4 regions of the Phyllobacterium sp. MT110 genome follow, and region 1 is predicted to be linked to each of the others. Evidence: riboswitches for the same ligand, from Rfam matches in the RefSeq annotation. Region 1 holds a riboswitch; each other region holds the start of a gene.

Region 1 (5,750 bases):
GCCGGGTGGTATCCATCGGCGACTCCATCACGGAGATCGTCTATGCGCTCGAAGAGGAGCAGCACCTCGTCGGTCGTGACCAGACGAGTACCTACCCGCAAGCGGCGCAGAAGCTGCCCGATGTCGGCTACATGCGCGCGCTGTCCCCCGAAGGGGTTCTGTCCATCAACCCGACAGCCATCATTGCCGTGGAAGGCAGCGGCCCGAAGGAAACCATCGATGTCCTGAAGAAGGCCAGCGTGCCCTTCGTTTTTGTGCCGGAAGATTACACCGGAAAGAGTATCGCGGCGAAAATACGCGTGGTGGGCACAGCCCTCGGTGTTGATGAGAAAGCCGAAAAGCTGGCATCGCAGGTCGAGAAGGATTTGCAGGCGGCTGAAGATGCAACGAAAAACATCAAGAACCGCAAGCGGATCCTGTTTGTCCTCAGCGCGCAGGGCGGCAAGATCATGGCCTCCGGCACCAAAACGGCAGCCAATGGGATCATTGCACTGGCCGGTGCCGACAATGCGATCACGGAATACCCCGGATACAAGCCATTGACGGACGAAGCAATCATCACGGCCAAACCCGACGTCATTCTGGTCATGGACCGCGGTGGTGACCATGCGTCCGACAATGCCGACCTTCTTGCCAATGCGGCGATTGCCGCAACGCCCGCCGGCAAGGACAAGAAGATCATCCGCATGAGTGGTCAGTATCTGCTGGGCTTCGGGCCGCGTGCGCCCAAGGCAATTCACGAGCTGGCAGAAGCCATTTACGGCAACGAACTCGGCAAATGAGTGAGACCGTCTTGAGAAAACCTGCCGTCCTTGCTTCCGCACAGGGCGGCAGCAGACTGCGCCCGGATGGTGACCGGTCGGCGTTTGCGCGCATGGTCATTGCCTGCCTGTGCGTGGCGCTCGTTGCCACAGTCCTTTTCAGCCTTGCCTTTGGTGCATCCGATGCATCGGTCCTCTCCGTCGTGAAGTCCCTGATTGCCGGATCCGATACCACAGACAATGCGCTCTCCGTCCGCGACCGCATCATCATTTACGATATCCGCCTGCCGCGCGTCATTCTCGGGGCGCTGATCGGCGCGTCCCTTGCCGTATCGGGTGCAGTCATGCAGGGATTGTTCCGCAATCCGCTGGCCGACCCCGGCATCGTCGGCGTCTCGGCGGGCGCCGGGCTTGGCGCGGTCAGCATCATCGTTCTCGGCGGAACCTTCCTCGCCCCGGTGATCGCCCTGTTCAGTCTCTATGCCTTGCCGCTCGCCGCTTTCTTCGGCGCCCTCATCTTCACGCTCGTCCTCTACCACGTCGCGACACGGCGCGGGCAGACATCCATCGCCACCATGCTGCTCGCCGGTATTGCGCTCGGCGCCATGGCCGCCGCCTATATCGGTGTCCTGGTCTATGTCACCGACGACAAACAGTTGCGCGATCTGACATTCTGGGGGCTGGGATCGCTGGCGGGAGCCAATTGGGTCAAGATCGCCGCATCAGGCCCGCTCATTGCGCTCGCCCTCGTCATTTCACCGTTCCTCGCCCGCGGCCTCAACGGGCTCGCCCTCGGGGAAGCATCGGCCAGCCATCTCGGCATCCCGGTACAGCGGTTCAAACGCATCGCCATTGTCACCGTCGCTGCCGCCACCGGCGCATCGGTTGCGGTCAGCGGCGGCATCGGTTTTGTCGGCGTCGTCGTTCCGCATCTGCTGCGCCTCGTGATCGGCCCCGATCATCGCTATCTCCTGCCTGCCGCCGCCCTCCTTGGCGCCAGCCTGCTGCTGATTGCCGATGCGGTCAGCCGCACCATCGTTGCACCGTCCGAACTGCCGATCGGCATCGTCACGGCGGCCGTCGGCGCACCGTTCTTCCTGTGGATATTGCTGCGCCGCCGCGGCATTCTGGACCTCTGACCATGATCCGTGTTTCCAATGTCTCCGTATCCCTCGGCCGAAACAGAATTGTCGAGGACGTATCCTTTGATGCGCAGGCCGGCGCATTCACAGTTATCGTCGGACCCAACGGGTCAGGTAAAACGACCCTGATGCGCGCACTCTCCGGTGATCTGCCACATGAGGGCGTCATCAGCATCAACGGCACGCCGATCGACCGGCTGAAGCTCTGGCAGATGGCAACCATGCGGGCGATCCTGCCGCAATCCACCTCGCTGTCCTTTCCGTTTACCGTGCGTGAGATCGTCAAGCTGGGCATGACCAGCGGCCGCTCCGGTGCTTCGCGCCACAACGTCGACACACTGCCCGATGAAGCGCTTGAGCGCGTTGACCTCGCGGGTTTCGGCGGGCGGTTCTATCAGGAACTCTCCGGCGGCGAGCAGCAGCGGGTGCAACTGGCGCGCGTCCTCTGCCAGGTCTGGCAGCCGGTGCTCGACGGCCAGCCGCGCTTTCTGTTTCTCGATGAGCCGGTGTCGAGCCTCGATATCAAACATCAGCTGATCATCATGCAGATTGCCCGCGACTTTGCCGATCGCGGTGGCGGGGTCATCGCTATCCTGCATGACCTCAACCTCACCTCCATGTTTGCCGACAGGGTCGTGGTCATGCACAGGGGGAGGGCCGATTCTGTGGGCACCCCCACGGAGGTCTTGACGGATGACCGCATCCTGCGCGTCTATGAATGTGCGCTCAAGGTAGGCGGTCTGCCCGGAAAATCCGTGCCGTTCGTCTTGCCGCAATCCGCAGTGCTCTGAGCACGCGAAGATGCCACCATCCACCTATTGACTAAAAATGGCGATTTGATACTAAATATAGATGTTATGGTTCTCCCCGAGTCGCAAGACCGGGAGCTAAGAGGGAAGCCGGTGAAATGTCCTGGACATTGAGGCCGGCGCTGCCCCCGCAACTGTAAACAGCGAGTTGTTGTCGACAATGCCACTGGAGCCGCGCTTCGGGAAGGCCGACACCAGCGCCGACCTGTGAGCCAGGAGACCTGCCATGACATGATGAACGTCCACGGGCGGGGTGTCCCGGTGTGTCGCTTGCAATGGTCGGCCGCAAGCTGATCGGATTCTTGCACGCGTGCGCTCGACCTTTGCCCCCAACATTTGGGGTATAAGCACATGTCTCTTTCTCTTCAAACCACCCGCGTCGACGGTCAGTCGCCGGTTCGTCCCGCCGAATTGCTGCCATTATCCAGCGAGCCCGGCTATCGCGTCATTCGCCGCAATGGCTCGGTCACACCCTTCGACCCGCTGAAAATCACCGTTGCTCTCACCAAAGCCTTCCTCGCCGTCGAAGGCAACGTCGCTGCCGGTTCGCGCCGTGTGCACGATGTCGTCGAAGGCTTGACCGCCGACATCGTGACAACATTGAAGCGCCGCAGCAGCGAAGGACGTCTGTTCCACATCGAGGATGTGCAGGATCAGGTCGAACTTGCCCTCATGCGCAGCGAAAACCACAAGGTTGCGCGTGCTTACGTGCTCTACCGGGAAGAACGCGCGAGAGAACGCGCAAAACTGGTGGAACCCGTGGCCGCAACCGGCCCGTCCCTCAACGTCACCCTGCCTGATGGGACCAGGGCACCGCTCGATGCGGCGCGCCTCGCCCGCATCATCGATGAAGCCTGCGAAGGACTTGAGGGGGTCAGCGCCGCGCCGATCCTGAGCGAAACCCAGCGCAATCTCTATGACGGTATCACCCTCGACGAACTATCGCTTGCACCCATTCTGGCGGCACGCACACTCGTTGAAACCGAACCGAACTACTCATTTGTCACTGCCCGGCTGCTTCTCGACAAGCTGCGCCGCGAAGCCTTGAGCTTTGTCTTCGGCAGGCCCGAACAGGCGACCCAGCATGAAATGGCAGAACGCTATGCCGATTATTTCCCCGCCTATGTGAAGGCCGGCATTGAAGCCGAACTGCTCGATCCGGAACTCGCCCGCTTCGACCTGCGGAAAATATCAGCAGCCCTGAAGCCGGAACGCGACCTGCAGTTCCAGTATCTTGGCCTGCAGACATTGTATGATCGTTATCTCCAGCAGACACGTGGTATCCGGTTCGAACTGCCACAGGCCTTCCTGATGCGCGTTGCCATGGGCCTCGCCACCCGTGAGATCGACCGGGAAGCGCGCGCCATCGAATTCTACGACCTGCTGTCGTCGTTCGACTTCATGGCTTCCACCCCGACCTTGTTCAATTCGGGCACGCTGCGCCCGCAGCTTTCCTCCTGCTTCCTGACCACCGTCGCCGACGATCTCGATGGCATCTTCAAGGCGGTGAAGGACAATGCGCTCCTGGCAAAATATTCCGGTGGCCTCGGCAATGACTGGACGCCAGTGCGTGGCCTTGGAGCCCATATCAAGGGAACCAACGGCGAAAGCCAAGGCGTTGTACCGTTCCTGAAAGTGGCCAACGATACGGCCATCGCGGTCAATCAGGGCGGCAAGCGCAAGGGCGCGGTCTGCGCCTATCTCGAAACCTGGCATGTCGACATCGAGGAGTTCCTCGATCTGCGCAAGAATACCGGTGACGACCGCCGCCGCACCCACGACATGAACACCGCCAACTGGGTGCCTGACCTGTTCATGAGCCGCGTCGAGGCGGACGAGTCATGGACCCTGTTCTCACCCGACGAGATGCCGGATTTGCACGACCTCTATGGCGCGGCATTCAAATCCGCCTACGAGGCCTGTGAAGCCAAGGCCGCACGCGGGGAAATCCGTGTCTTCCGCACCGTGCGGGCACTGGATCTCTGGCGCCGGATTTTGACGATGCTGTTCGAGACCGGCCACCCATGGGTCACGTTCAAGGACCCCTGCAATATTCGCTCGCCGCAGGGTCATGTCGGCGTGGTGCATTCCTCGAACCTGTGCACGGAAATTACCCTCAACACATCGAAGGATGAGGTTGCGGTGTGCAACCTCGGCTCGATCAATCTTGCCAATCACATTGCAGCCGAAGGTCTCGACCTCAAGCGTCTGGCGCGCACTGTGGCAACGGCCATGCGCATGCTCGACAATGTCATCGACATCAACTTCTACACGATCCCGGAAGCGCGCCATTCCAACCTGCGTCACCGTCCGGTCGGCCTCGGGCTGATGGGCTTCCAGGATGCATTGCAGGCTCTGCGTATTCCCTATGCCTCCAACGAGGCCGTGGCTTTCGCCGATCTCAGCATGGAAGCCATTTCCTATCACGCCATTTCGGCATCGGTTGACCTCGCCAGCGAACGTGGCAGCTATCCGAGCTTCAGCGGTTCGCTCTGGTCAAAAGGCATTCTCCCGATCGATTCCATTGAACTGCTCGATCAGGCCCGCATGGCGGCGGGTGCCAGGCTTTCGATGGATCGCAGCACCACCCTTGACTGGGAAGCCCTGCGCAAGCGGGTGACGACAACCGGAATGCGCAATTCCAACACCATGGCGATTGCACCCACCGCAACGATTTCTAACATTTGCGGCGTCGCCCAGTCTATCGAGCCCGCCTACCAGAACCTCTTCGTCAAATCCAACATGTCGGGCGACTTCACCGTCGTGAATGCCGCGCTGGTGCATGACCTGAAGCAGCGCGGGCTGTGGGACGAGGTGATGATTTCGGACCTGAAATATTTCGACGGCTCGGTGGGTGAGATCGACCGCATCCCTGCCGACCTCAAGGCGCTCTATGCCACGGCGTTCGAAATCGACAGCGCATGGCTGATTGCAGCGGCCTCGCGCCGGCAGAAATGGATCGATCAGGCGCAATCCCTCAACCTCTATATCGCCAATCCAAGCGGCAAGAAACTGGACGAACTCTATCGCCTCGCCTG
Region 2 (5,750 bases), on a different contig from region 1:
CTCGTTGATCAGAAGCGGAACATGGGCGAGCGGCCATTCGCGCTCCTGCGTACCGGTCTCGTCATAGACCCGGTAAAACACGCCCGCATCGTGCAGATACTGGTTGGCGCGGGCAAAGCGGGTGGCGAGTTTTTCGGGGCCGAGCGTGTCGAGCGAGCGCAGCAGCTTTTCCCAGCCGGGCCGCACTGCCCCGCTGGGATCGATCATCTCGTCCGCCACGCCCTGCAGGGGTTTGTAGCTGGCAAGGAGACCGGGGAGTGGTCGTGATTTGCTCACCTGGGACATTGGTTGCAATACCCCCCTCTGCCCTGCCGGGCATCTCCCCCACAAGGGGGGAGATCACATCGGCATTGACGGTTTTGCCTGCTTTGCGAGATTGATGGTTGGCTGAAACAATTGTGCAGGCTGATCTCCCCCCTTGTGGGGGAGATGGGCGGTAGCCCAGAGGGGGGTGAAATCTCTCTTTGCATCAATCCCACAATCTCAATGCCTCGGCCTTCTCAGATCAAGGGTCATCGGAAATTCCCCCGATGGCTGCTCCCTGCGCAATTCATATCCGCCGGCCGTATGGCCGCGCGGCTCGAAACGCGCCAGCCGGCGCGCCTCGGCCTCGTTCGAATTGACCGGGAACGTATCATAGCTGCGCCCGCCGGGGTGTGCGACATGATAGACGCAACCGCCGATCGCCCGTTGCGACCACTGGTCGTAAATATCAAAAACCAGCGGCGTGTTGACCGGGATCATCGGATGCAGGCCGGAGCGCGGCTGCCACGCCTTGTAGCGCACGCCGGCAACCGCCGTGCCCTGGCTGTCCGTCATCTTCAGCGGCACCTCGCGCCCGTTGCAGGCAACGCTGTAGCGCGCCGGATTGAAGCCGTCGACCTTGACCTGCAGCCGTTCCACCGAGGAATCGACGAAACGCACCGTGCCGCCGATGGTACCCTGCTCGCCCATGACATGCCATGGCTCCAGCGCCTGCCGGATTTCCAGTTTCACACCCTCATTCTCGATTTCCCCGCAGAAGGGGAAGCGGAATTCCAGCTGGGCCTCGAACCATTCCGGGCGGAAATCAAAGCCGTTCTCGCGCAAATCGGCGAGAACATCGAGGAAATCCTGCCAGACATAGGCCGGCAGCATGAAACGGTCATGCAGCGCCGTGCCCCAGCGGACGAAACTGCCCTGAATCGGATTGTTCCAGAACCGGGCGATCAGCGCGCGGATCAGCAATTGCTGGGCAAGGCTCATGCGCGCATTGGGCGGCATCTCGAAACCGCGGAACTCGACCAGCCCGAGCCTGCCGGTCGGACCATCGGGGGAAAACAGCTTGTCGATGCAGATTTCCGAACGGTGCGTGTTGCCGGTGACATCCACCAGCAGATTGCGGAACAGCCGGTCGACCAGCCAGGGCAAAGGCGGCGTGCCCTCGCCCGGCCGGGGCACCTGCGAGAGGGCAATCTCCAGCTCGTAGAGACTGTCATGCCGCGCCTCGTCGATGCGCGGTGCCTGGCTGGTCGGCCCGATGAACAGGCCGGAGAACAGGTAGGACAGCGATGGATGGCGCTGCCAGTGCAGGACAAGGCTTTTGAGCAGATCAGGACGGCGCAGGAACGGGCTGTTGGCCGGTGTTTCGCCGCCGACCACCACATGGTTGCCGCCGCCGGTACCGGTATGGCGGCCATCGATCATGAACTTGTCGGCACCGAGCCGCGTCTGGCGGGCCTCCTCGTAGATTGCCGTTGTCGTTGCCACGCAGTCGCGCCAGTTGGCCGCCGGATGGATATTCACCTCGATCACGCCGGGATCGGGTGCAACGCGGATGACGTTGATGCGGTGATCCTGCGGCGGGCTGTAACCTTCGATATGGACCGGCAGCCCGAGCTTGTGGGCGGCAGCTTCCGCCGCCGCAACCAGTTCCAGATAGTCCTCGAGCGCCTCCACCGGCGGCATGAACACGCTGAGACGCCCGTCGCGCGGCTCGACCGATATGGCGGTGCGCACGGCCCCGCCGATTTCCCCCAGTTCCTGCTCGACCCGCTCCTGCTGGTTGCCTTCATCAGCAGTGAAAGAGGCAACCGCCAGGATGTTCTCACGCGCCTGCGGTGCCGGGTCCGGCAGCGCCCCGCGATCCACCGACGGATCGACCGGCACGATATAGGGATATTCCGAGGCCGGAACATGCGGCAGGGCGCCGAGCGGCAGCCGGTATCCGACGGGCGAATCGCCCGGCACCAGGAACAACTTGCCGCGCCGCGTCTTCCATTTTTCGCTGCGCCAGCGCGGGCCGGAGGCCTGGCTGTTCCAGCGCTGCACCGGCAGGACAAAACCGCTTGGGTCGGTCAGGCCCCGCTCGAAAACCCGGGCGATGCGGCTGCGCTCTTCCGGATCCTTGAGCCTGGAGTTGGACGGATCGACATTGTCGGGAAGGTTGCCCTCCTTGATGATCCATTCCGCCGGATCTTCATAGGCGGGCGCCACCATCTCTTCTTCAACGCCAAGCTCCTGCGCCAACGCGACGAGGAGTTTTCCGGCATCTTCCGGCTTGACGTCAGCCTTGCCGTTCTCCGGCGCGATCAGGTCGGGATTGACCCAGATCGGCTTGCCGTCCTTGCGCCAGTAAAGCGAGAACGTCCAGCGCGGCAGGCTCTCGCCCGGATACCACTTGCCCTGCCCGTAATGCAGAAAACCACCCGGCGCAAAACGCTCGCGCAGCCGCCGGATCAGCCTGTCGGCCTTTTCGCGCTTGGTCGGCCCGACCGCATCGGTGTTCCATTCGCCCGATTCGAAATCGTCGATGGACACGAATGTGGGCTCGCCGCCCATGGTCAGGCGTACATCCCTCTCGTTCAGGATCGCGTCCACCTTTTCGCCGAGCGCATCGAGCGCATTCCAGGATTCGTCGGAAAACGGCCTGGTGATGCGCGGGTGCTCGGATACGCGTGTCACGCGCATGTCGAAACCGAATTCCACATTGGCGAATTCCGCCATGCCGGAAATCGGTGCGGCGTTGCGGTAATGCGGCGTAGCGGCAAGCGGTACGTGGCTTTCGCCGGTCAGAAGCCCGGAGGTGGGGTCGAGGCCGATCCAGCCCGCCCCCGGCAGATAGACTTCGCACCAGGCATGCAGGTCGGTGAAATCCTTGTCGGTGCCGGCGGGACCATCGATGGCGACAAGATCAGGCTTCAGCTGGATGAGATAGCCGGAGACGAACCGCGCGGCAAAACCGAGATTGCGCAACACCTGCACCAGCAGCCAGCTTGAATCCCGGCACGATCCCGAGCGCAGGTTCAAGGTGGCGTCCGGCTCCTGAACCCCGGTTTCCATGCGGATGACATAGCCGATCTCGCGCTGGATACGTGCGTTGAGATCAACGACGAAATTCACCGTGTTCGTCGGGCTGCGATCGATGGTTGCAAGGAAAGCCGAAACCAGCGGTCCTGCCGGTTGCGGTTTCATATAGATCGACAGGTCGTCGCTGATCTCTTCGGGATAGCTGAACGGCCAGGTCTCGGCGACCGGTTCGACGAAGAAATCGAATGGATTATAGACGGTCATATCAGCGACGAGATCGACCTCGATCTTCAGCTCCGTCACCGGTTCGGGAAAGACGAAGCGGGCGAGGAAATTGCCGTAGGGGTCCTGCTGCAGGTTGACGAAATGATTGGCCGGACTGACTTTCAGGGAATGGCTGAGAACTTTTGTCCGGGAATGGGGTGCCGGCTGGAGCCGGATGATCTGCGGCCCGAGCATGATGGGCCGGTCATACCGGTAATGTGTCAGATGATAGACTGCTGCGTGAATTGCCATATCGCCTCAAAAGTCTGATTCAAAAAACTGCGGTTCCACAAATGCTCCCAGCACTCTAGCGCGTTACCGGCCAATTGAAATCTTTCATTTGCCAAAAATTTTGGCAGCTGTAAAAATTGCCGCATAAACGTGCTTGCAACTGCGCGGCTGGCCGCATAGCATTCGCGCCGATGGTTTCTTCCGCACGACAACGCGGGAGATGAAAAGGGAACACGGTGAGGCGTACCCAAAAGGGACCGAGACCGTGGCTGCCCCCGCAACTGTAAGCGGTGAGCGATGCCTGACATGCCACTGACCGGAAGGTCGGGAAGGCAAGGCGAAGCTGAGACCCGCGAGCCAGGAGACCTGCCATCTCATCTACAATTCGAACCGGACGGGGTGTGCCGGGAGCGATGCGATGTCCTCTCCCGCATTGTCGCGATGGTGCATTGGCCGCGTTCCCCTAACCTTTGTCCACAAGGCAAGGCACCGGCATGACCACGCCAAGACCCGACCACCAGATTATCGCCTGCACCCAGTGCAAGGCGGCTGACGGACTGTCACGACCGGGACAGACCCTTGCCCACAGGCTGTGGGCGGAACTCGATGGCCAGCTCGGCTATGAGGTGCGCGGTGTTGGCTGCATGGCGGGCTGCGAACGACCCTGCACCGTGGCGTTCCGGGCGCCCGGCAAGGCGCAATATCTCTTCGGCGATATCGATCCCGCCACGGACTTTGCCGATCTTCTGGACTTCGCCCGGATGTATCACGCGCTCGCCGATGGCTGGTCCAAAGCATCACAGCGCCCGCAAGGCCTTTGGGACAAGACACTCGCACGCATTCCGGCGCACCTATGACACACCGGGTATTGACCAATGTTATAACGTTACTATACGAGAACGGAGCGTCCGCGATAACACGACGTTTACCGGTTGGGATTTGACACCATGTGCCTTGCCTGCAGTCACGGATATCCGCCCATGAACCACGTCGCCCTGCGTGCCGACGAGGTGACGTTCCGCACCGCCGGCCAGACGCTGGTGGATGAGGTATCGCTCGACATCGCGCGCGGCGCGCGACTTGCCATTATCGGGCCGAACGGCGCCGGGAAATCCACGCTTTTGCGCATGCTGGCCGGGCTGCAGCGCCCCTCCTCCGGCAGCATCCATCTCGACGGCGCGGCAATAGACCGGCTGCCGCCGAAGGAACGGGCCAGGAGATTTGCCTTCGTCGGCCAGACCGACATGCCGGACCCGCAATTGCTGGTGGACGATTATGTCTCCCTTGGCCGCATTCCGCACACCGGCACCCTGACCAAGGCGAAGGACCGGGATATCGTGACGGAAGCCCTGCTCCGCGCCGGGATCGCCGCGTTTTCGCGCCGTCCCATCGGCTCGCTCTCCGGCGGCGAAAGGCAGCGCGTGCAGCTGGCGCGCGCCATCGCCCAGCAGCCGGACATCCTGTTTCTCGACGAACCCACCAATCACCTCGACCCGAAGGCGCGCAGCGAACTGCTGGCGCTCGTCGCCGGTCTCGATGTGACTGTTATAGCGGTGCTGCACGACCTGCCGCTGGTGGCGCCGTTTGCAACCCACGTCGCCGTCATGCATGCCGCCCAGCTTGTCGCCGCCGGCACGCCCGACGAAACGCTGACGCCGCGCATCGTCAGCGATGTCTTCGATCTCGATGTCCTGCGCCTGCGCCATCCGTCGCAGGATCGCGACCTCATGGTGTTCGAAGCACCCGGACCAACCACAAAACAAACTGCTCAGCTACGGAGAATTTGATGAAAAGAATGCTGCTCGCCCTCGCCTTGTCGGCGCTGTCCGCCCCCGCATGGGCGTTTCCCGTGACGGTCGACAGTTGCGGCAAGCCCGTAACCTTCGAGGCCGCACCCAAGCGTGCGGTCATCCAAGACATCAACATGAGCGAAATGGCCTTCGCCCTGCACCTGCAATCCTCGATGG
Region 3 (5,750 bases), on a different contig from region 1:
TGAAATGACGGGTAAGCTTGCAGGCAAGCGGGTTTTGATCACAGCGGCAGGGCAGGGCATCGGCCGGGCTTCAGTGCTGGCTTTTGCGCGGGAAGGCGCGATCGTCAATGCCACTGACATCAACCAGCAATTGCTCGACGCGCTGCCGAAAGAGGCGGGGATCAAACCGCGCAAGCTGGATGTATTGAAAACCGAAGAGGTCAATCAGGTTGCGGGCGAGATCGGTCCGATTGACGTGCTCTTCAACTGCGCCGGGTTCGTCCATGGCGGCTCAATCCTCGAAATGCCCGATGCGGATCTGGATTTCGCCCTCGATCTGAATGTCCGGGCCATGATCCGCACGATCCGCGCCGTTCTGCCTGGGATGATCGAGCGCGGGGATGGGGCGATCATCAACATGTCGTCGGTGGCCAGCAGTGTGAAGGGCGTACCGAACCGTTTTGCCTATGGCGTTACCAAGGCGGCGGTGCTCGGCCTGACCAAATCGGTGGCGGCCGAATACATCACGCAGGGCATCCGCTGCAACGCGATCTGCCCCGGCACGGTGGAAAGCCCGTCGCTGGAACAGCGCATGCGCGCTGGCGGTGACTACGAAGCCGCGCGCGCGGCTTTCATTGCGCGCCAGCCGATGGGCCGTCTCGGCCTGCCGGAGGAAATTGCCGACCTTGCCGTCTATCTCGCCGGTGCGACCTACACGACGGGGCAGGCTTACAATATCGATGGCGGCTGGACCGTCTAGGAGACTTTGCCAATCCACCCTGATGGGCATCTGATGCGATTTTCTGCGCTTCCGGTGCTCATGGACGAAAATGTCCACTGCGCTCCGGTTCTCGAAAACCGCACCAGCTCCCTCATCAGGATGAATTGTCAGAAGCCTCCTCCCATGCAATCGGAAGGAACAGACGATGAAATTTCTACGCTATGGCGAACCGGGACAGGAAAAGCCCGGCGTGCTGGATGCCAAGGGGCACATCCGCGATCTCTCCGGCAAGGTGAACGATCTTGCCGGGACCGTGCTCGACCCGGAAGCGCTGGCAAAATTGTCGGCGCTGGATTTAGAGAGCCTGCCGCGGGTCGGCGGCAATCCGCGCCTCGGCCCCTGCGTTGCCGGAACCGGAAAATTCATCTGCATCGGCCTCAACTATGCCGACCACGCGGCGGAATCCGGCATGGCCGTTCCGCCGGAGCCGGTGATTTTCATGAAAGCCACATCGGCGATATCGGGCCCGAATGACGATCTGGTCATCCCGCGCGGTTCGGAAAAGACCGACTGGGAAGTCGAGCTTGGCATCGTCATCGGCCGCGCGGCAAAATATGTCAGTGAGGCCGAGGCGCTGGATTATGTCGCGGGGTACTGCACCGTGCACGATGTCAGCGAGCGCGCCTTCCAGACGGAGCGGGCAGGGCAATGGACCAAGGGCAAATCCTGCGACACGTTCGGTCCGACCGGCCCCTGGCTGGTGACGAAAGATGAAGTGGCCGACCCGCAGAACCTCGGCATGTGGCTGAAGGTCAATGGTGAGACCATGCAGAACGGCTCGACCCGGACCATGGTCTACGGCGTTGCCTTCCTCGTCTCCTATCTCAGCCAGTTCATGTCGCTGCATCCCGGCGACATCATCTCGACCGGGACGCCGCCCGGCGTCGGCATGGGCATGAAGCCACCGCGCTACCTTAAGGCAGGTGACGTGATCGAGCTGGGCATTGACGGCCTTGGCACCCAGAAACAGGTGGCACGCGCCGACGTCTAACGCGTGCTGACCCGCAACATTATTCAAGAGGCATATTGTGACCCGCATTACCGATCTTCGCGTCTTCGACGTCCGCTTTCCCACCTCGCAGAGCCTGGATGGATCGGACGCCATGAACCCGGACCCGGATTATTCCGCCGCCTATGTCATCCTCGATACGGACAACACGGCTTTGTCCGGCCATGGGCTGACCTTCACCATCGGTCGCGGCAATGAAATCTGCTGCCTGGCGATTGAAGCGATGAAGCATCTCGTCGTTGGGCTGGAACTGGACTGGGTGAAGGAAAATCCCGGCCGCTTCTGGCACTTCATCACCGGCGACAGCCAGTTGCGCTGGATCGGGCCCGACAAGGGTGCGATGCATCTGGCGACGGGCGCGGTGGTCAATGCGGTCTGGGACTTGCTTGCCAAGGAGGCGGGCAAGCCGGTCTGGCAGCTGGTCGGCGAGATGACGCCGGAAGAAATCGTCGATATCGTCGACTTCCGCTACCTGACCGACGTGCTGACGCGCGAGGAAGCACTCGCCATCCTGCGCAAGGCGGAGAGCGGCAAGAAGGAGCGGATCGCCACGCTGCAGGCGGAAGGCTATCCCTGCTACACCACCTCGGCAGGCTGGCTTGGCTATTCCGATGAAAAGCTGCGTCGCCTCTGTCAGGAAGCGGTCGACGCCGGTTTCAACCACATCAAGATGAAGGTCGGCCGCGATCTTGAAGACGATATCCGCCGCCTGACCATTGCCCGCGAGGTGATCGGGCCGGACCGTATCCTGATGATCGATGCGAACCAGGTCTGGGAAGTGGGCGAGGCCATCGACTGGGTCAACAAGCTTGCCTTCGTCAAGCCGTTCTTCATCGAGGAGCCGACCAGCCCGGATGACGTGGCGGGCCACCGTAAGATCCGGCAGGCAATCAAGCCTGTGAAGGTCGCGACCGGCGAGATGTGCCAGAACCGCATCATGTTCAAGCAGTTCATCGCCGAAGGCGCCATCGATGTGGTGCAGATCGATTCGTGCCGGATGGGCGGCCTCAATGAAGTGCTGGCCGTGCTGCTGATCGCCGCCAAATATGAACTGCCTGTCTGGCCGCATGCGGGCGGTGTCGGCCTGTGCGAATATGTGCAGCATCTGTCGATGATCGACTACATCGCCGTGTCGGGGACGAAGGAGGGGCGGGTGATCGAATATGTCGACCATCTGCACGAACATTTTGTCGATCCCTGCAACATCCGGGATGCCGCCTATATGCCGCCGTCGCTGCCGGGTTTCTCGATTGAAATGAAACAGGCGTCGATCGAGGAATATCTCCACCGGCCATAGGAAAAGGGGCGGGGCTTCATCAGTCTGACAAAGAGCTGTCCTATGGCGATTGCATCGTCTTCTCTCGTCACGGGGTTTCCATGCTCGACCTGATCAAGCCTTCGCTCGCCCGCTTTGCCGCCAGCCTGCACCCGGAACCGCCGGTGCATCTCGGCCGGCGCTACAACGGCGCGGGCGTCTTTCAGCCGGAACCCGGCAATACGGTGGTCTGCCATCTGGTGAAGGGCTCCGAGTCGGAAGCCTCGGTCATTGCCGTGCGCGACCGGATTCTGGCGATGCCCGATGCCGGCCAACTGGCCTTTACCCCCGTCTCCAGCCTGCACATGACGCTGTTTCAGGGCATTATCGAATATCGCCGCCGCCCGTCCTATTGGCCGGATGATGTTCCACTGGAGACAAGCATCGACGACATGACGCGGCTTTACGTGGATCGCCTTCAGGATTTCGAGGGATGCGGGCCGTTCAACGTCGAGGTGATCGATGTCACGCCCGCAGGCCTGACCGTGGCCGGTGCGAGTGAATATGACGAGCGCATCATGCGCGCCTGGCGCGACGAACTGGCCGTGCCGTTCGGTTACCGGCATCCTGATCACGACACCTATGTCTTCCACATCACGCTGGCCTATCCGATCGCGCGGTTCCCGGACGAAAGGCTCGGGGCCTGGCAGGAACTTCTGGATGATTGCCTAGCATTCATCCGGCGTGAATCGCCGGTCATTGCGTTGAATCCGCCCGCATTCTGCAGTTTTGCCGATATGAATCATTTCGAGGAACTGGTGGTTCTGGATTGAACCGGAGGCCGTTTGATCGCCAATCTGCGACATAGTGTACACGCGCCCGGCGTGTCGTCTTACGTAAATGCGATGTCGTTTCCGCACCTATTCTTTTTGGGTGCCGGATGCTTTTATCGGGGCACTTGAGGTGCCGCTTTTCTAGGGAAGCGGAGAATTGGGAAGCCGGTCGGAAACCCGGCGCTGCCCCCGCAACGGTAGTGGAGTGAAACACGGCATAACAGCCACTGGGTCACAACCCCGGGAAGGCGTCGTGACAGCCGATACGGCAACTCCAGAGCCCGGAAACCAGCCTCGGTACCAAAAACCGACTGATCGCGGTGGGCGATCAAGGAGCATGATTCTGTGCGGGCACCAGCCGGTGGCTGGCCGTGCAGGCGTTCTTCCTCCGTCACCACCAGTCAGTTCTTTCGCAACATCGAGGCGAGGACACGACATGGATATACGCAACGAACTGCTCCGGAACCTGAGAAACCGGAAACCCGGCTACGGCCTTGAACAGTCTTTCTATTCCGATCCGGATTATTTCCGGCTGGATATGGAGAACATCTTTTATCGCGACTGGCTGTTCATCGGCCATGATTGCGAAGTCGCCAAGCCCGGCAACTTCTTCACGGTGCAGGTCGGCGACTATCCCGTGGTCATCGTGCGCGACCGCCAGGGCCAGATCCGGGCTTTTCACAATTCCTGCCGCCATCGCGGCTCGCGCGTCTGCTCAGCCGAGCGCGGCACGTCGGCCAAGCTCGTCTGCCCCTATCACCAGTGGACCTACGAGCTTGACGGGCGCCTGCTGTTCGCCCGCCAGATGGGCGATGATTTCGACGCCAGCCAGCACAGTCTGAAGCCGGTGCAGTGCGAAAGCGTCGGCGGTTACATCTTCATCTGCCTGGCGCAGAATCCTGTCGATTTCAGCGCGACGCGCGCATTGATCGAACCCTATCTCGCGCCGCACCACCTCACCGAAACCAAGGTCGCCTATCAGAGCACCATCGTCGAAAAGGGCAACTGGAAGCTGGTCTGGGAAAACAACCGCGAGTGCTATCACTGCGTGGCCAATCATCCCGAGCTGTGCAAGACCTTCCCGGAAGCGCCGAGTGTGAGCGGTGTCCAGGGCGCCGCAGACGATCCGGAAATTGCCGCGCATTGGCAGCGCTGCGAAGCGGCAGGCCTGCCCAGCATTTTCCGCATGTCCGATGATGGCCAGTACCGCGCCACCCGTGTGCCGCTGCTGCGCGATGCGGAAAGCTATACGATGAGCGGGCGCCGCGCCGTCGGCCGGCAGCTCAGCGACAGTGTCAACGAGAAGCAGATCGGCTCGCTGCTGCTGTTCCATTACCCGACCACCTGGAACCATATCCTCGGCGACCATGCCATTTCCTTCCGCGTGCTGCCGCTCGGCCCGGATGAAACGCAGGTCACCACCAAATGGCTGGTGCACAAGGATGCGGTCGAGGGCGTGGATTACACCATCGAGGAACTGACGCATGTCTGGCTCGAGACCAATGACCAGGACCGCCGGATCGTCGAGGAAAACGCCTTCGGCATTCGCTCGCCCGCCTACGAGCCCGGACCCTATTCGCCCGAGCATGAAGGCGGCGTGCTGCAATTCCTCGAATGGTACTGCAGGTTCATGGAAGAGCGTCTCTCCGGCGGCGATACGCGGCTCAGCAAGGTAGCATAGGTACACAATGAACATGGGCGTTCCTCAGTCTTACCCGCACCTCGACCAGATGCAGCCATGGAATGACCGGCTGCATCTGCTGGAGTGTCTGTCGATCATCGAGGAAGCGCCGAATGTGAAGACCTTCACATTCCGTTCCGACAACCAGAACTGGTTCCGCTATGAGCCGGGCCAGTTCATGACCTTCGAGCTGCCGGTGCAGCCCGAAGCCG
Region 4 (5,750 bases), on a different contig from region 1:
TCCGGCGACAGGCCGAAAATATGCAGGCCATCGCGGATCTGCATTTCCTTGAGGTCGCAGAGATAGGCGTCGAGTTTCTGCAGGGCGAGATCGTCGGGATCGTGATCGTGAATGCCCGCATCGCTGTCGAGACCGATATCGCGGACGAGATCAAGAATCTGCACCTTGAGGCGCACGAGCCGGCGCGGATCGACGCCGGAGGCTTCGTAATATTCGTCGACCAGCGCTTCGAGGTCCTTCAGCGGCCCGTAGCTTTCGGCCCGGGTCAGCGGCGGTGTCAGGTGATCGATAATGACGGCGGCGGAGCGGCGCTTCGCCTGTGTGCCTTCGCCCGGATCATTGACGATGAACGGATAGATATGCGGCACCGGCCCCAGTACCGCCTCGGGGAAACAGCTTTCCGACAGCGCCAGCGCCTTGCCCGGCAGCCATTCGAGATTGCCGTGCTTGCCCACATGCACGATGGCATGCGCATCGTAGACACTGCGCAGATAGGCATAGAAGGCGAGATAGCCGTGCGGCGGCACCAGATCGGGCGAATGATAGGTGTCCTTCGGATCGATATTGTAGCCGCGTGCCGGCTGGATGCCGACCAGCACCGCGCCGAACCGGCTGAGCGGCAGCGCAAAGCCGTGCGCCGCATCGAGGAAAAACGGATCAGCATCCGGCGCACCCCAGCGCGCCGTCACCTTCTCCTGAATCACTTGGGGAAGCGATTGAAAGAAGCTGTTGTATTGATTGAGCGAAATCGTTTCGCGGATGGCACGCCCGTCGCTGGCCGCATTGGTCGGGCCCGCCATCAGATGGTTGATCAGCGCTTCGCCATCGGCGGGCATATCGGCGATATCGTATCCGGCATCGCGCATGGATTTCAGCACCTGCCATGTACCCGCAGGGGTGTCGAGCCCGACGCCATTGCCAAGCCGTCCGTCCCGGTTGGGATAGTTGGCCATGACGAGCGCAACGCGGCGCTCATCCGGTTTGCCCGTGCGCAGGCGTGCCCAGTTCGCCGCGAGATCAGCAACGAAGGCGACACGGTCGGCCTGCGGTTCATGCATGACGATATTGGCCTGCACCGCCTCGTCGAAATGCTGCGCCGACTTGAATGAGACCGCACGCGACAGCACCCGGCCATCCACCTCAGGCAGGGCAACATTCATCGCCAGGTCGCGGGCGGAAAGCCCCTGATCCGACTGGCGCCACTGCTCGGCGCTGGAGCCGGAGAAGATGACCTGCAGCACCATCGCGCCATCATGTTCAAGCACGGTCGGCTTGCGCGCGGAACCGGGTGCAGACACGGCAAACCCCGTGGCATTCAACACCACGGCGGGCGGCGCTTCGGCAAAGATGCTCTCCAGCGTGGCGATGGAAACCGGGTCCTTCAGGCTGGAGACGAACACCGGCAGCGGATTGAGCCCCTTGGCGCGCAACGCATCAAGCAAAGCCGCAACAGGCTGGGTCTGGCCGCTCTGCACCAGCGCCCGGTAGAAGCAGATGGCAACGACAGGCGCGCCATCCGTCCAGTCGCGGCGCATCGCGTCCAGCGACGGCGCTGAATTGCCGGGCCACCACAACCCTGCTTTTAGCAGGGGCGCAGCCTCCTGCGGCTTCTCGCCTGATGAGATCAGCGCCGCGCAATAATCGAGGAAACGCTGGGCATTCTGCGCCCCGCCTTCCAGCAGATAATGCCAGAGCGCATCGCGGTCAGGCCGGGCGACCGTCGAAAACCGGTCGAGCCCCGGATCGGGCTTGTCGTCCCCCGGCAGCACCGCAAGCTGCACCTTGTGATTGACGGCGCAGGCATGCAGCGCTTCGAGGCCATAGGGCCAGTAGCTCTCGCCGCCGATCACCCGGACGACGATCAGCCTGGCATGGCGCGCTGTCCGCTCGACATAGGCATCGACGGACATCGGGTGCGACAGGCTCATCATATTGGCAAGGCGCAGCGAAACTGCACCGTCGCCCTGCCGCCGTGCGGCGGCAAGGCTCGCCAGTTCCGTATCGGCGGCGGACAGGAACAGCACATCTCCCGGCGTCTGGCCGAGGTCGATGGCCTCGGTGCCTTCAGCGATGGTGCCTTTCTGGGCAAGCAGGAGATGCATTCAATATCCTATCGTCAGGCAGCGGCAGCGGCGGTGACCGCCGATGTGATGGCGTCATTGTCGATATCGTGCAGTCCGATGACGACGAGACGGGTCTGCCGTTCCTCGCCCGGGTTCCACGCGCGGTCGAAGTAATGCTCGATGCGCGTGCCGACGGCCTGCACCACCAGCCGCATCGGCTTGCCGGGAACATCGGCAAAGCCTTTCAGGCGCAGGATGTCATGATCGGCAATGACGGCCTTCAGCTTCTCGACAAAGTTTTTGGGTTCGGCCACCGGACCAAGCCCGACAACAAAGCTCTCGAACTCGTCATGGTCGTGTTCTTCGCCCGCTTCATGGTCCATTTCATGGTGCGACTTGCGGTTGGCAATGTCCTCTTCGGTGCCGACGCCGAGACCGAGCAGCAGTTCATTGCTGAGCTTGCCGAAGCTGGCCGATACCATGTTGAGCGAGCGCGACGAGCGGCTCTGCACATCGCCGCGCACGCCGTCGAGCTGCTTGTCGCTGATCAGGTCGCTCTTGTTCAGCACGATCAGGTCGGCGGCACGGATCTGGTCCTCGAACAGTTCTTCAAGCGGGCTGTCATGGTCGAGCGATTCGTCCTGGATGCGCTGGGCGTCGACCTTGTCGTGGTCATCGGCAAAGCGGCCCTCGGACACGGCGGAAGCATCGATCACGGTGACGACACCGTCAACCGTCACCTGCGTCTTGATCTCCGGCCAGTTGAAGGCAGCAACCAGCGGCTGCGGCAGCGCGAGGCCCGAGGTCTCGATGACGATATGATCCGGACGGTCGGGACGGTCGAGCAGCTTGGTCATGGTCGGGATGAAATCATCGGCCACGGTGCAGCAGATGCAGCCATTGTTCAGCTCGATTACATCCTCGTCCCGGCAGGCTTCGATGCCGCAGCCCTTCAGCAGGCCGCCATCGACACCGAGATCGCCGAACTCGTTGATGATGAGCGCGATGCGCTTGCCATTGGCATTTTCGAGCAGATTGCGGATCATCGTGGTTTTGCCCGAACCGAGAAAACCGGTGATGACCGTTGCTGGAATCTTCTGACCCTGCATATTCCTATCCCTTCATGGTGAGCGGCAGCCCGGCTGCCACGAAATAGACTGTTGCCGCGGCCTGCGCCACGGCCTGATGGAGACGTCCGGCATGGTCGCGAAAATCGCGCGCCATGCGGTTCTCCGGTACAATGCCGAGACCCACTTCGTTCGAAACCAGAACGATCGAGCCCGGAAGTTTCGGCAGCACTTGCACGAGCTGCCGTGTCTCGGCGGTGATATCGCGCTCGGCCATCATCAGATTGGTCAGCCAGAGCGTCAGGCAATCGACAAGGATCGCCTTGTCCGCGGCTGCAACCCCCTGCAGGGTGTCCACGAGATCGAGCGGCTCTTCGATGGTGTGCCAGGATGAACCGCGCTGCGCCTTGTGCAGGTCGATGCGGACTGACATTTCCTCATCCCAGGACCTGCCGGTTGCGAGATAAACGGGGTCAAGGCCGGAAGCCATGATCAGGCCTTCGGCAAAGCTGGACTTGCCCGAGCGGGCACCGCCGAGAATGAAGGTCACGCCGTGATTCAGCTGGGGCATCGCCGTCACTGCAATCGCGATGATCCGTCAGGTACGATCAAGCGGAATGCGGGCGGGGAAACGAGCGCGTATACAATGCGAGCAGCCATAACAACCTCCGTGCTGGGCCTGAAGGGACACGACCCTTCGGTTCTTGGGCAGGATTGCCCCGAGCGCTTCCTGGGAAACGCTCTATGACTGGCAGGTCTCCTGGCTCGCGGGTCACAGGATGAATGCCGCCTTCCCGGTTTCCCAGTGGCTGCCTTCTGCATATGCGTCAGGCTTTGCATTGATCCTCGCCGCTCTACAGTCGCGGGGTCGGCTGCGGTGGGGTCGCCCTTGAGGGTACAACCGTCGCATTCCCTTTTGATCCCTTGGCCTTTGGCCAATATGGGAACCAATCATGGCTGGGACGTTATTCACCCCCCACGGGAAATGTCAATGGAATCCGCGCGGTTTGCTCAGGGAGTAGTGGGTGGTTCGACAAGCTCACCATGAGGGAGGTGGAGGATTGCAGGGGATATGTTCTGCAATCTCCGCGATTAGCATTGCAGCCCACCCATCCCCTCATGGTGAGCTTGTCGAACCACGCACCGCAGCACATGCAAGCAGCGCATCCACATCCAGCACTGTTTCAAGCTCGGCGGCGATACTGTCCAGCGCGGCGTCCACCCCGGCCTTGTAGTCGAATGCTTCAGCGGCAATGCCCATCGTGCCCAGCAGCGCGGCGCGAAACCGGTCCGCCCCGAAAAGCCCGTGCAGATAGGTGCCGAAAACCTTGCCGTCCGCCGATATGGCGCCGTCGTTGACGCCATTGATGCGCACGGCCGGGCGCGAACAGTCCGGGCCGGTCGTCCGGCCCAGATGAATCTCGTAGCCATCAAGCGGCAGGTCGAACGGCAGCGACTGCGCCGCCACGTTGCGCACGGTCTTTTCCGGCTCCATCACCGTATCGATATCGAGATGCCCGAGCCCTGCCGTCTCCGTCACGCTGCCCTCGATGCCGTCGGGATCGCGTACGGTCCGGCCGAGCATCTGGAAACCGCCGCATATGCCGATGATATGGCCGCCGCGCCGCCGGTGCAGGTCGAGATCCCTGTCCCAGCCGTTCTCGCGGAAGCGCAGGAGGTCGCCGATGGTGGATTTGGACCCCGGAATGATGACCAGCCCCGCATCGGCAGGCAGCCGCTCTCCGCTGCGCACCATCACCACATCCACCTGCGGTTCGGCCATCAGCGGGTCGAGATCATCGAAATTGGCGATGCGGTCGAGCACCGGCACGGCGATCTTCAGCGCCCGGCCCTCGCCCTTCACCAGACGCTCCAGCACGACGGAATCCTCGGCCGGCAGCCGCGCCGCGTCCTTCAGCCATGGCACCACGCCGAAAGACGGCCAGCCGGTGAACTGCGTTATGGCTTTCAGGCCGTCATCGAACAGCGAGACGTCGCCGCGAAACTTGTTGATGATATAGCCGGCGATCATCTCGCGGTCTTCCCGCTGCAGGATCGCATGGGTGCCCACGAGCGAGGCGATCACCCCGCCGCGATCGATGTCGCCGACCAGAACGACAGGCACATTGGCGCGGATGGCAAAGCCCATATTGGCGATATCGCCCGCCCGCAGGTTGATTTCGGCAGGAGATCCCGCCCCCTCGACGATGACCAGATCGGCGCCCTCACGGACGATGTCCCACGACGCCATGACCGCGTCGAGCAGCTGCGCCTTGAATGTCTGGTAGTCGCGCCCCTTGGCCTGGCCCCAGACTTTGCCCTGCACGATGATCTGGCTGCCGGTCTCCGATTGCGGTTTCAAGAGCACCGGGTTCATATGTACCGAGGATGGTACGCCGCAGGCGACGGCCTGCAGCCACTGCGCCCGCCCGATCTCGCCGCCATCGTCGCTGACCGCCGCATTGTTCGACATGTTCTGCGGTTTGAACGGCCGAACCGTCAATCCGCGGTTGCGCGCAAGCCGGCAAAGTCCGGCCACCAGGACGGATTTACCAACATCTGACCCTGTTCCCTGCAACATGATTGCGTGCGTCATGGGCTTTGAGTAGCGGATATGTCT

What was found. Region 1 has a riboswitch for cobalamin ahead of AC1Q5O_RS16410 (ribonucleoside-diphosphate reductase subunit alpha). Riboswitches for the same ligand answer to the same signal wherever they lie in the genome.
Region 2: another riboswitch for cobalamin. It lies ahead of AC1Q5O_RS01545 (DUF1636 family protein); the one in region 1 lies ahead of AC1Q5O_RS16410 (ribonucleoside-diphosphate reductase subunit alpha).
Region 3: another riboswitch for cobalamin. It lies ahead of AC1Q5O_RS10990 (aromatic ring-hydroxylating oxygenase subunit alpha); the one in region 1 lies ahead of AC1Q5O_RS16410 (ribonucleoside-diphosphate reductase subunit alpha).
Region 4: another riboswitch for cobalamin. It lies ahead of cobU (bifunctional adenosylcobinamide kinase/adenosylcobinamide-phosphate guanylyltransferase); the one in region 1 lies ahead of AC1Q5O_RS16410 (ribonucleoside-diphosphate reductase subunit alpha).

Annotation. Positions count from the first base shown of each region.
Region 1 covers NZ_JBXAFE010000003.1:266,218-271,967, reverse strand. Annotated here, with positions in the region: gene AC1Q5O_RS16425 (heme/hemin ABC transporter substrate-binding protein) at 1-782, shown strand, start outside; gene AC1Q5O_RS16420 (FecCD family ABC transporter permease) at 779-1,900, shown strand; gene AC1Q5O_RS16415 (heme ABC transporter ATP-binding protein) at 1,903-2,694, shown strand; cobalamin riboswitch at 2,745-2,955, shown strand; gene AC1Q5O_RS16410 (ribonucleoside-diphosphate reductase subunit alpha) at 3,064-5,750, shown strand, end outside.
Region 2 covers NZ_JBXAFE010000001.1:316,492-322,241, reverse strand. Annotated here, with positions in the region: gene AC1Q5O_RS01555 (circularly permuted type 2 ATP-grasp protein) at 1-285, opposite strand, end outside; gene AC1Q5O_RS01550 (transglutaminase family protein) at 484-3,804, opposite strand; cobalamin riboswitch at 3,959-4,171, shown strand; gene AC1Q5O_RS01545 (DUF1636 family protein) at 4,278-4,640, shown strand; gene AC1Q5O_RS01540 (ABC transporter ATP-binding protein) at 4,764-5,570, shown strand; gene AC1Q5O_RS01535 (ABC transporter substrate-binding protein) at 5,570-5,750, shown strand, end outside.
Region 3 covers NZ_JBXAFE010000001.1:2,178,395-2,184,144, reverse strand. Annotated here, with positions in the region: gene AC1Q5O_RS11010 (SDR family oxidoreductase) at 5-739, shown strand; gene AC1Q5O_RS11005 (fumarylacetoacetate hydrolase family protein) at 906-1,751, shown strand; gene AC1Q5O_RS11000 (L-fuconate dehydratase) at 1,789-3,066, shown strand; gene AC1Q5O_RS10995 (DUF1868 domain-containing protein) at 3,147-3,857, shown strand; cobalamin riboswitch at 3,969-4,168, shown strand; gene AC1Q5O_RS10990 (aromatic ring-hydroxylating oxygenase subunit alpha) at 4,294-5,538, shown strand; gene AC1Q5O_RS10985 (FAD-binding oxidoreductase) at 5,546-5,750, shown strand, end outside.
Region 4 covers NZ_JBXAFE010000001.1:1,714,553-1,720,302, forward strand. Annotated here, with positions in the region: gene cobN (cobaltochelatase subunit CobN) at 1-2,102, opposite strand, end outside; gene cobW (cobalamin biosynthesis protein CobW) at 2,117-3,172, opposite strand; gene cobU (bifunctional adenosylcobinamide kinase/adenosylcobinamide-phosphate guanylyltransferase) at 3,177-3,701, opposite strand; cobalamin riboswitch at 3,864-4,097, opposite strand; gene AC1Q5O_RS08865 (cobyric acid synthase) at 4,248-5,726, opposite strand.